DNA from 3 places in the Candidatus Nitrospira neomarina genome. Region 3 is predicted to be linked to each of the others. Evidence: riboswitches for the same ligand, from Rfam matches in the RefSeq annotation. Region 3 holds a riboswitch; each other region holds the start of a gene.
The links. A riboswitch is a leader RNA that binds a small molecule or an ion and turns the genes downstream of it on or off. The one in region 3 is predicted to bind cyclic di-GMP.

Region 1: linked by a shared signal. The riboswitch ahead of PQG83_RS06880 (sigma-70 family RNA polymerase sigma factor) and the one ahead of PQG83_RS16130 (Ig-like domain-containing protein) in region 3 are both predicted to bind cyclic di-GMP.
Region 2: linked by a shared signal. The riboswitch ahead of PQG83_RS19645 (Flp family type IVb pilin) and the one ahead of PQG83_RS16130 (Ig-like domain-containing protein) in region 3 are both predicted to bind cyclic di-GMP.

What each region holds. Positions count from the first base shown of each region.
Region 1 covers NZ_CP116968.1:1,532,344-1,536,495, forward strand. The annotation lists gene PQG83_RS06870 (tetratricopeptide repeat protein) at 1-347, opposite strand, end outside; gene PQG83_RS06875 (cell wall hydrolase) at 790-1,359, shown strand; gene PQG83_RS06880 (sigma-70 family RNA polymerase sigma factor) at 1,370-2,248, opposite strand; cyclic di-GMP riboswitch class I at 2,334-2,424, opposite strand; gene lptG (LPS export ABC transporter permease LptG) at 2,726-3,814, opposite strand; gene PQG83_RS06890 (LptF/LptG family permease) at 3,843-4,152, opposite strand, start outside.
Region 2 covers NZ_CP116968.1:4,527,843-4,531,994, reverse strand. The annotation lists gene PQG83_RS19660 (TadG family pilus assembly protein) at 488-1,603, opposite strand; gene PQG83_RS19655 (TadE/TadG family type IV pilus assembly protein) at 1,657-2,085, opposite strand; gene PQG83_RS19650 (Flp family type IVb pilin) at 2,347-2,550, opposite strand; gene PQG83_RS19645 (Flp family type IVb pilin) at 2,705-2,875, opposite strand; cyclic di-GMP riboswitch class I at 2,971-3,051, opposite strand; gene PQG83_RS19640 (phosphatase PAP2 family protein) at 3,866-4,152, shown strand, end outside.
Region 3 covers NZ_CP116968.1:3,738,024-3,742,175, forward strand. The annotation lists gene PQG83_RS16125 (monovalent cation:proton antiporter family protein) at 1-1,865, shown strand, start outside; cyclic di-GMP riboswitch class I at 2,344-2,420, shown strand; gene PQG83_RS16130 (Ig-like domain-containing protein) at 2,474-4,152, shown strand, end outside.

The DNA of each region.
Region 1 (4,152 bases), 2.2 Mb from region 3:
TCCCGTGCGGTCAAATTCAGGGCTAATTGCTCCACTTTCACATAATCTTCCTGCTTGGCTAATGCTCCTAAATAACCATCAATTGCCTCATAGACATAGGCCAAATAAACGTATGCTTCAACCGAGGGATTGCGGTCAATATTTTCCTGGCAAGCCTCTACTGCTCGACGGTAATCTCCGGCCATCAAAAACACTTTAGCGTGTGCAAGAGATTGCATAGGCAAGACAGGCGTCTGATCTGACTGAGCCCAACCATTGGAAAGCGGTAACGTACCAAGAAGAATTACTCCCACCCCGAGACACATCATCATTTCCCTTCCTCTTTCGCTCAACGACGAAATAGTCATGTTCTCCTCCATCACTAAAATCGCGCAACAAACATCATTCTCGATAGATTCTCTGTTCGTTCTGAAAATTTACGATGATTCACTAGACCCATTTTCAAGATTGTCAGATTTTTAATCAGTACGAGAATCTCGAAATCCCTCTGTTTCCAATCACTATTGCATGATATACGGCTGACCTAATCTTTGATGTCCCGAAACCACGACACAATGCTGGATAAAGGCCCCTTGTTATTTAGAAAAACACAAAAAGTCTACCACCAGACTCATCCCTACAACTCAAGACTCCCATAAACGCCTTCCATTGAACAATCTAAAACGTCAATGGCATGCACTTTGCGAAAGACCGTGTCCAAAAAGCATTTAATTAAACCTGGCTTCTCAATATCTAAACAAAAAATAATGAGGGAAAAATTCTAAACCCATTAAGCATTAAAGGAATAAAATGAAACGAAACCAAACACTGTTATCTTGTGTCCTCATCATTGGTATAGAAACCTTCTCCATATGCTTACTCCCCGTTTCACCAACTCCTGCAAATTCGGCCGATATCGCATTAGTTCTTTCGTCTTCTTCGCCTGTATCACCATTGCCTCCGGAAATGGTCCATTGGCCGGAATCTAGCCACAGCGACGACACCTTAGCGGCCCTCACCATCTATCTGGAAGCCGGCGGTGAAAGTTTTGCTGGAAAGTTAGCTGTCGCGGCCGTCATTCGGAACCGAATGGCTCTCAAATACCATAGCGATGGCACGGTCAAGGGCACGGTTCTTCGGGCCAAACAGTTTGAACCATGGATGGGACGAAATCCAGAAGAAATGGAATTTGATCAAACCAATCGAAACATGAAAGATAGTTTATTAGCCTGGAAGGTTGTACAAGACGGGCGAAAGATGGTGAATGGGGCTGTACTGTTTTATAATCCCCAACTGGTCAAAACTCCCCGGTGGGCTCAGATCAACCGTAAAGTGGCAAAAATTGGCGGACACGAATTTTTTAATAAGCACACCATTTAATCTAGTTTAATTAGTCACGGACCACGGGTGTTTTTCGCAAATTCCTGGGTCGGGGCGCACTGGGTCCCCCATCCTCTATACGTTTCAACTCTATGCGTAGATGTCGAATGGCACCGGAATGCACCCGGCAGACCCCAGATTCGGTCAGACCCATTTGCCGACCAATTTCTTTCATCGTCAATCCCGCATGATAATACGATTGAAGCACCTCTTGCTGGCGTGCCGATAATGTCTGGAGCGCCGCTGACAGGGCCGCTTTCATTTCTGCATCCGCACAGGCCACAAAAGGGTCCAGATGGTTAACGTCCGGCAAAACATCACGAAGGGTGCATTCATCTTCCCCCTGCCCAACCGGCTCATCCAGACTAATTAACCGGGGATCACACCCGCCCACTCCTTCTATCTCCTCAATGGGGACGCCCAACAGTGTGGCCAATTCCTGTGTGGTCGGTGGCACCCCATTTTTCTGAAGATGCTCTTCAACTATTTGTCGCACTTGATCTCGACGAAATCGAACAGACCGAGGAACCCAATCCATAGACCGAATTTCATCTAACATCATGCCACGAATACGATATTCGGCAAATGTGCGAAATTTAATATCACGTGTCGGATCATAGCGCTTCAACGCCGACAACAGCCCCATAGCCCCTGCGCTGGTCAAATCCTCGACATCCAGGGAAAAGGGATTTCTGAATGCCATAATTCCGGCCATCCGACGAATGATCGGGAGAAACTCTAATAAAATCCGGGTAACATATTCCTGATCGAGCTGGCCCTGTGCCTCCGTATGTTCTACTTTTTTCGGACTAACCGAACAGAGGTGAGATGTGTCGGGTTCTTTGATACCAACTGTTGTCTCCGTGGAATGTTGTGCGTCTTCGTCCATATTTTGGCCTTTCCAGGGTGACCAAAAAAAAGCGCCCCTTCCAGGAAAGGGGCGCATGAACGAACGCATGGATCTACCAACACAGTTCGGTAACCAGACGAACCCTGCAACGACAACGTTCTCAGGGTTTCTTGGCTTTGCGCCCTACCCTCACGGATAGTTTGCCCTTGTCACCTGTTGAATTCGTTAGTCGATAATTACAACCTCATGTAAGTGATGGTTTTTTGAAATTTTCCGATTAACTGTCTGTCTTGGATCTTCGGATTCTCCCCTACTCTTCGACCTCTATCTCTTTGGAAATGTTATCGGATCCGAGTCAAGGGGAATTAAGAAAATCCCTTGCGTGTTTATGAAAAAACTACGCAAATTCATATATTGCACAGTATCAAAAACCAATACGAATGGTGATCAGGAACAGATGGTCAAAATCTCATTCACACAATCCCTCCAGTGCCCTTCATGACAATCGCGGATCCTTCATTTCAGCCTCAAAAACAGATTTATTCCTATGATCAAAAACATGACTGTGGCAATCCAACCGCCAATGATCGGTAATACCGCTCCATTTCGTCCTAAGACAATGCCTACTGAATGCGCCGCCCAGAAAAAAAATCCAATTGCCAGAGTTTGCCCAAGCCCTTTAGCTATTCCAACCTCACGCACACCACTTCCGCGCAGACTCACCGAGATCCCTAACAGTATCATCACCAGAGGAACCAGAGAGTACGCAATTCGAGACCAATAATCAGTTAAAAAACGATGAGGACTATGGCCATCTTCTATTAACCTTTGAATATAGTCATGCAATTGATACAAGGACATATGCTCTGGAGACTGAGCCAGCCAATTCTGAAAATCATCAGGCGTGAGAGAGAGAGGCAACGTCTGCCGTGGGATAACATTCACTTGCAGGCGTTCTTTAGCCTGAAATGTTCGCTCAATCGCATGCTCCATTATCCATTCTTCATCGACAAACGTTGCCCATTCTCCTTTAAGAATCCTTTTGAGACTGAAGCGATCATCGAGGGTGTATTGGTGGATACCATTCAAACGAAACCCATCTTCTGTCACGGAATCAATTCGCATAAGGTGATTGCGTCCCACCCGAAGCCATAAACGTTCCGGAGTTAGTAAGAGGGGCTCTGGTTTATTTTGGATTAAAACCGATTGAACAAATTCAGCTTTAATATTGGCCAAAGGAATCAACACGGACGTCAAACTCAGACCCACCACACTCACAAACCCGCCAAAGACAAAAAAAGGAATGGCAATTTGATAAAAACTTAATCCACAACTTCGCATCGCCGTGATTTCACGAGTCCGATTAAGCCCACAAATTGTCAAAATTGATGCCATTAGAGCCGCTAGCGGGGCTAAGAGAAAAGCAATTTCGGGAATTCGATAGACAAAAAAGCTTAAAATAACGCTTAGGTCTGCATCATATTTCAAAAATTTTCTCAATTTTTCAAAAAAATCCACGACCAGATAAATCGTCAGCACGGTTACAAGACACATTAAGAAGACGCGACTAAATTTCCCAAATACATACCAAGAAATTTTTTTCATGATCTAACTTGCTTGAGAGAATGCTGGGTCATTGTTTTCCAGCTTGAAATAGAAGGAACCCTGTGAAGAAGGCCAGGATAATGTTGGGCATCCACGCACCGAAAAACGGAGAAATCACCAAAGTCGTCACGAGAAACTCTCCCAATACATTTAATAAATAAAATCCGATAACCACGAGAACCCCAATCGCAAACCCTCCAGCTTTCCCGGACCGCTTCGACACAATCCCCACCGGGACGCCCAATAACCCCAGCACAAAGGTGGCGACCGGAAAGGCGGTGTCTTTATGAAACTCTACTAATCGACGAAGGGCTCCTGCGTCCGTTCCACCTGATTCC
Region 2 (4,152 bases), 790 kb from region 3:
AAGGCCCAGGGTGCGTAAGAAGGACAAGGAAGCAGGGTGAATGCCTCGACGACCTCCGCCTCCTCCTCATTCCCAGGGCCTTAATCCGTCCCTCCAAGCAAGAGCAAGGAATGCGGACAAAACCAAGGGTTTTTAGAGGTGCCCTTTATACTGCTTGTATGGTTTTCCGCATTTCTGGGCATGGTGGGGGAACAGACTCCAGGAAACGGCTAAGCAAAATGATGGAAAGAGGTCTAGAGGGAAAGACAGAGATGTGGAAGGTAAAAACTATCTCTAGCTGCGAAACGAAGCGACAATGAGTCCTTCGTCAGCACATTCTACAATAGAAACGTGCATGTCGGGGAAATGAGCAGACCTATTGGTACTCTAGGGGCCTAGGAGAGGGAGCCCATAAAAAAGTCCTTTTGAGCCCGTCTCAAACACGACCGACCCAAAAGGACCAAGATTCCTGGGAGACGCTCTTATACTCCCGGCTGTTGACTCGTCATCACGACACTAATCGTGGATAAACCGATAAGGGCTGAAGGGGTCCAATGCCCCCACCGGTCTGGTTGGGATTTGGCGCTCCATCAAAAAAGGCATCGCATTTCACTTCCGCTTGAATATCATTTTTCTTGACTGTTGTAATCACCGCTTTCGCGTATCCCACGATGGTGATATCTCCACTGGGATTATTGCAAGAGGATGAGGAACTGGCTCCATAGACAGGAAGATTGATATCCCATTCATACCGCCCAGCATCATTATTCCATTGTTTTTTTGTATCCCACAAATTGATCAGATTGGGAAACGCCGATGAGACTTCTCCACCCGTAAAGGTGAATTGTGTCTGCCCTGGAGTCATCCCGGGACTTTGATAGCTCCCGTCTTGTAGTCCATCGATAGTATTACGGAGTTTACTCGCATTGGCCGGATGCTGATCAAAGACATGCCATCCCGCACAGCCATTCACCCCGGTAGGAGAAAATTGGATACCCGAATTGCAGGAGGCCACGCCATTAAACCAGTTACTGGAAATGGCAAAGGGCACATCACCTACTCCTGGTGGGGTCGGACCACCCGAGGTCCCCAATGCGGCAATCGAGCTGGTCGCGAGGCTCATGGTATTGACACCCAACATACCCCCAAAAAATGTCGTAATCGGTCCATTCGCCGCACCATCCCGCCGTGTGGTCGCACGAATGGCATTGGGGCGCGTCACGGTTGGGGTAAACGTCTTTCCATCGAAATCCCACGTGCCATATTCGATATCTCCTTGCGAAAGAGATAAATTACTGACCTCTGAAGCACTATTGGCAAAGGCTGCGGCGGTCGCCTGCGAATTTATTTGTGATTGTTCATTGCTTGTCAGATTTCGATTCAAATCCTGCTGCTGAGCAATAGGCAGGGCCAAGTAAGTGACACCCAATTGCCGTGCAGCGGCCAGCGCAGCGGCATCCGAAGCATTGTGCAACTCATTTTGGGTAAGAAGGGCATGCCCGACATCAATTGCCACACCTGCCATGATGGCCATGGTCACTCCCATAAACACGCCGTTGATGGCCGCGATACCACGTTCATTCAAGAGCCCAGAGACGCCAGATGTTCGGTGTTTGTTCCACATTATTTTTGATTCCCCCTCTCCCTTGCCGATCTCTCCGGGAAAATTTTCCTGTCTTATTCCATCATCATGGTGACAGAGGCTTGTAAGTTGGGTGTAGAAATCGCGGGAATGAGTTTATCGATGACAAAGTAGTTCCAGGGTATAGTGGCGACCACATTTAACGGCTGCCCCTGTGCACCTCCGACCCCATTGACTGCCACCGAGAGCCCTGATGAATCCACCCCTCCCGCGGTAAGAGAGGCCGTGACAGCTGCTTCAATTTCTGCCTGCCCATTGCCTGCCGCAAATAACGTCCCCTGGCGCGCTCCCACACGGGTCGCATTCACCAGAACTTCCTTAAACCACAACATACGGCCAAAATCGATCGCTCCAAATACGAGGGAGGCAAGAATCGGTAAGATGAGAGCAAACTCTACTGCCGTCGAGCCCCGCTCGGATTGTCTCAGCTTTTGTAATAGTTTTTTGTGGTATACATTCATCATTCTTTGTCCCACTCTGCTAAATGTTTTGGAAGTGGCTATCAGGCCGTGTCCACCTACCACGGACAGGCACGTTAAAATGGAACTAGCCCCCGCCAGACATTTCTGATAGATCCCGTATCGTGTCCCTCAAATACCATTCCATCTCCCTCTGTTCCCTGAGCTTCTCGAAGGGAGAATGATTTCAGGTGGTACATATTTCGAATGGTTCTTCGACAGACTGAGCATGAATGAATAATAAAAAGGAGCTAGGGAAAAACGACACTAACTTCCCAGAGCCTCTGCGATGATCCCCATGGCCCCTTCATACATATTTACGACTGCCGTTCCCATGGCGGCTTGAGCTGTCAACACCGTCGCGCCGATGAGCGCAGCCAGGAGACCATATTCAATCGCCGTGGCGCCGTCTTCATCAACGAGAAGGTTTTTTATCAAGTGATGACAGTGATTCAGGAGAATCGTCTGCATGATGATGTCCTCCCCTATCCCTTATCTGAATTTTCCCATCTCTTCATTCATCAATCCTGTACTCGCCCTCAGAAGTAGGCTTCGGCCGAAGTGCCGTTCCAGTGACCTGCCACCAGAACGGCACTTCCAGGCACCTGCAGAAACAAGCTCTCTTTTAGCTCGGAGCAACAGACGAAGCAATGTTGTTGAACGTTCCGCTGAGGGCAGTCCCAACAGCAGTCACGGCAGTCACTATCACCGCGGCGATCAAAGCAGCCAACAAACCATACTCAATAGCTGTGGCTCCCTCTTCATCATTTACGAAACGCATCACTTGGTTAACCATAGCGCATCTCCTTAACGGGCGAAGGTAAATACGTGCGTTACGCCAGACTGCCCGGAAAATTCTGACGCAGACGTTGCCCCTTGGCTCTCCGTGCCTTCGGCAACCCGGCTATCAGGGACCAACCCTGATCCGTGGTTTTGCGCCCACGCCTTACGACGTGTTCGCCGTTCTCGGGAAGGGGCACCCGACCGAATCCATGCTTCATAGTTATGCATAAATGTTCGTGGACCCAAGAAAGTTTTCCACCTCGCATTCTGTGGCTCCTCGTTTTCATGTTTCATTATCGACTTACCCAGGAAAAACTTGCCGATGTTTTTTGTTGAATATGTTTCATATTAGGTAAGGGTAGGATGGATTGCTTCCCTTTGTTAACCAAGGAAATCGAAAATGTTCAGACCGGCTTAAATTTTTGGACTGCACCTGAGGAAACGTAAGGGATGAGGAGTGAGACAAAAGGAAAGAGGAGAAATACGCCGTGAAACCTCAGAAGGAATGTGAAGAGCGGCCGCTGACTTACTCTTTGACCAAGGGGATGAATGCGGATTTTTCACAAAGGAATCTTCGACACATTATCAAGATAATGAGGGATATTCCGAAAAAGCCTTTGTCTGAAGGCTTAAAAGCGAATTGCAAAATTGCCAAGCCCAATACATCATAGCCAATCCCGATGCCATTCCTGACTTCACCTGTAACTGTGCCCACCCAACTAGACCATGAGGTAGACTAGTTGAAAAAAATTTGCGGGTTACCGCCTGCCCTCCATACCTACTGTCTTAAGCTCAAAAATCGGACCAACACATACACGGATGAAGACAATCAATTGAGGTTCAGGTGCAAACAAGTGGCGGGACTTTTGTTCATGATGAGGATTTCGAGGTCGTTGAGGACAAGTTCGTTGAACCGTGCACGACAGTATAGACACTATTTAACGGCGCGATCAGAACCTGCTCGCAACTACAGTGGCACAATTCCAATGCGAGGATATGCATAATGAGAGTGGGAAATTTTACACTGGCAAAGCCTTTCCTATGGCCGGTCGAACGTTTATTACGCAATACCATTTTCGTGCTGGCGGTCTTCGATCTGGCCATGATCCTTGTTCGCAATATTGGCTTCGATTGGTTTTCGTATACCCTTTTTTTTGCCGTGGGAATTTTCATGATTACCGTGGGGCTGTTCTACCGTTCAAGCGGACGGAGTGAGCGTATTTCTATGACGCTGATGGCCACAGGGTTGCTTCTTCTGTTTACAATTGTGTTATCAGTTTTCGGCTATTT
Region 3 (4,152 bases):
CTTACGGCCTGAACCTCATTTCCGATCTCCACCAAGTCGAAACGCTCGCCGAAATCGGCGTCGTGTTGTTGTTGTTTACCATAGGCTTGGAAACTTCTCTTTCACGCATACGGGCTTCCAGAAGGCTCTTATGGGTTGGTGGTCCCCTGCAAATTTTGAGCATGCTGAGTGCTGTAGCACTGGGGGGTTGGTTTCTGGATCGATCATGGGAAGAATCGGTGTTCTGGGGACTGTTGTTGTCATTGAGCAGCACCGCCATTGTCCTCAAGATTTTAGGGGATCGAGGCGAAATTGATGCGCTGCATGGGCAGGCGACCATGGCAATTCTTATTTTCCAGGATTTAGCCGTCGTGGCGATGATTTTGCTGACGCCGGTATTGGGACCCGGTTCCCATGATGATCCACGTATCATTGTCGAAACACTCCTGAAATCCGTCATGGTCGTGGGGTTGATCGTGTTGGCTGCTCGGGTTCTTGTCCCTCATGTTCTTCACCTTATTGTGGGGACTCGAAGTCGAGAGTTATTTCTCCTGTCGATTATTGTATTGGGGCTGGGAACGGCTTGGTTGACTTCCCTTGCGGGGTTGTCATTGGCTCTTGGCGCATTTATCGCGGGGCTGGTGATTTCTGAATCGGAATATAGTCATCAGGCACTGGCCGAAGTCATTCCTTTTCGGGATAGTTTTAACAGTTTATTTTTTGTCTCAGTGGGGATGTTAATGAATCCCTCGGTCATCGCGGAATTTCCCATGCTGGTGATGGGATTGTTGGTGCTTGTCGTGTTAGGCAAGTTCCTTACAGGAACCGGAGCGGTATTCCTTGCTGGAGTTCCTGTTTCTTCTGCATTATTAACGGGGGTGGCATTAGCGCAGGTGGGAGAATTTGCTTTTATTCTTGCACGGGTGGGTCAGGGAGAAGGATTATTGGATACGCATGCCTATAATATATTTCTTGCAGTATCGGTGTTGTCCATGACAATTACGCCATTTTTGATTCAATGGGCTCCCCGTCTGGCTAGACGGACCGAGGCCCTTGACCGCCTGAAACATTGGTTCCCTCGACGTCAGGTCAATGCGTTGCAAAGTACCAGGATTAAAACCAGAGACCATGTCATTATCGTGGGTTATGGCTTAAATGGCAGGAATCTTGCCAGGGTTTTAGGTGATATGGAGATTCCATTTGTGGTGCTGGACGTCAATCCTGATGTCGTGCAGGCTGATAAAAAAGGACCAGGCACCATGCTCTATGGGGATGGGACAAATCCCAGAGTGTTGACTCAAGCCGGAATCATAATGGCGCGAGTTCTCGTGGTAGCTACCTCGGACCCTTTTGGCGCGCGCCGAATTGTTCAACAAGCACGACAACTGAACCCCTCTCTTCATATTGTCGTACGAACACGATACTTAAAGGAATTGCAGGACCTCCAAGAACTAGGAGCCAATGATGTCGTTCCGGAAGAATTCGAAACATCAATTGAGATTTTTGCCTTAGTTCTTCGTACCTATCAGACGCCGAAGGACAGGATTCAAGATAAAGTTGAACAAATTCGTCGTGAGGGGTATCTCCTGCTCCGGAGAGGGGAGCTACCTGAGTTAGCTCACCATCTGCGTGGCGGAACATTGGCTGATGTGCAAGTCGATACCTGCCGGGTGGAATACGACTCTCCCGCTTTGGGGAAGCCATTGACCCAGCTGAATATCCATGGACGGACAGGCGCATCGGTGATTGCGATTACACGGGGTGGCGTGACGCAATCCAATCCTTCTCGCGAAACCATTCTGGAGCCAGGTGATGTCCTCGTCCTTCTTGGTGCGCGTGAGCAAATCCGTAAGGCCATTGCCCTGCTCGTGGATGTCAAAATGTGAAAGGCTTGGTCTCCCCCAGGCCTGATTGGACGGCGGGTGAGCCCTTATGGTCACTTCCTCCACACAATCATTCCGTCCACTGACCATGGTTTTTGTTCTTCAGGCGTAGAACGTGGCTGGCGTGAACGTCTTCGTATGTTCCGTCTGGGTTTTCGTTGAAGGAATGCTTCGCCAACGGATCTTTGCGTGTTCCAAACCAGAGGGCCTCGTCCAACAAAGTTCGAGCCTTCACGCCTTGCGCACGTCTCGAGGATGTGGACGAAGACCCGTCAAACGGGCCGTGCAAGAACGATCATGATTGGACGGCAAGTGCCAGAAGAATTCTCCAACCTCCCCTGCCTGGGTCATGCTTAAAGGCTTTTGGGGATCCACCGATAAAGCCCGTGAAGTCAAGAAAGTCCGTGTCTTCTCACATTCAAGAGCGAGTTTGGATCATTCGAACGAAGATGGCATAACACAGCGTAAACGAGTGGCCTCTTTCCGATAAAGGCAAACCCATTGTGAAGTGGGGACGCAAAGCCACGGGTCAGAATTTCTGATAGCCGGGTTACCGAAGAAAGGGAACGTGCGGGACTGGGGCCTCTGTTTGTGTGCGAAGGAGGTATCCCATGTCCGATGTTCGTGCGGGGAGTCGTCTCAAAAGGTGTCTAGCGTGGTGTCTACTTGGCAGTTGCCTCCTTTTTCTCCCGCCGGGGGCACAAGCCGCCACCAGTAATTCGGCCACTCTCCAATGGACTGCCAATCAAGAGGCCAATTTAGCGGGGTATCGGATCTATCGAGGAACCAACCCCGGGGTCTATGGGGTTCCCACGACGGTCGGGAAGATCACGACCTATCAATATACCCAATTACTCACGGACAAAACGCACTATTTTACGGTTACCGCGTTCGATGCCTCGGGCAATGAAAGTCTTCCCTCTCCCGAGGTGAAAAAATATATCGCCCCGTCCTCCCCCTCTTCCGGTACTTCTAGTCCGCCGCCGTCCTCCTCACTCAGCATATCGAACCTGACCGTTGCCAGTGGCGCAACGTATATGGTGTCCGCGGCCGGCCTCCAAGCCGGGGGAAGGGTATATCGCGATCGCGCCTATACATTTACCACGGTCCCTACGAGTGTGCAGGGCGCGGCCTATATCCAAACGGCCAATAATGATAAAGCGGCCACGACGACGGCCTTCCTGCGCTTTACGGTGAATCAACCGGTGTCTGTCACGGTGGCCTATGACGTGCGCCTGACACCGAAACCGTCGTGGTTGAGCAGCTTTACCGATACGGGCAAGAATCTGGTGACCTCGGATACGACTCTCCGCCTCTATGCTCGGGCCTTTCCGGCCGGGACGATTACGCTCGGGGGCAACGCCAGCGGGGGGGACGGCAGCATGTATTCCGTCATCGTTCAACCAGCGGAGGGCCCCATTCCCGATATCACGCCTCCCACGGTCGCCCTGGTTGGCATCCAAAATGGGAAGTCCCTGAGTGGCACCGTTACTGTATCCGCCATCGCCACAGATAATATTGGAGTGGTGGGTGTACAATTTCGACTTAATGGGAAAAATCTGGGGGTGGAAGATACGACACTCCCCTTTTCGCAAATATGGAACACGACTGGAGTGGCTCCCGGTCAATATACCTTGACCGCGATTGCCCGCGATGCGGCGGGCAATACCACAAGCTCAGCTCCGGTTACCGGAACCGTCGCCAATCCAATTACGCCACCAACACCTATTTCCACAAACAATCCAACTACAAGCCCATTAGCTATAACCAACCTGACCGTCGCTAGTGGGGCAGCGTATGGGGTGTCCGCCTCCGGCCTTCGCGCCGGAGGGACGGTGTATCGCGATCGCGCCTATACATTTACCACGGTTCCTACGAGTGTGCAGGGCGCGGCCTATATCCAAACGGCCAATAATGATAAAGCGGCCACAACGGCGGCCTTCCTGCGCTTTACGGTAAATCAACCGGTGTCCGTCACGGTGGCCTATGACGTGCGGCTGACTCCGAAACCGTCGTGGTTGAGCAGCTTTACCGATACGGGCAAGAATCTGGTGACCTCAGATACGACCCTCCACCTCCATGCTCGAGCCTTTCCAGCCGGGACGATCACGCTCGGCGGCAATGCCGGCGGGGGGAGTGGCAGTATGTATTCCGTCATCGTTCAACCCTCAGCACCTGGTACCACCACTGTTGCCAATCCAACTACGTCTTCATTGACCATATCGAACCTGACCGTTGCCAGTGGCGCAGCGTATGGCGTGTCCGCCGCCGGCCTTCGCGCCGGGGGGAC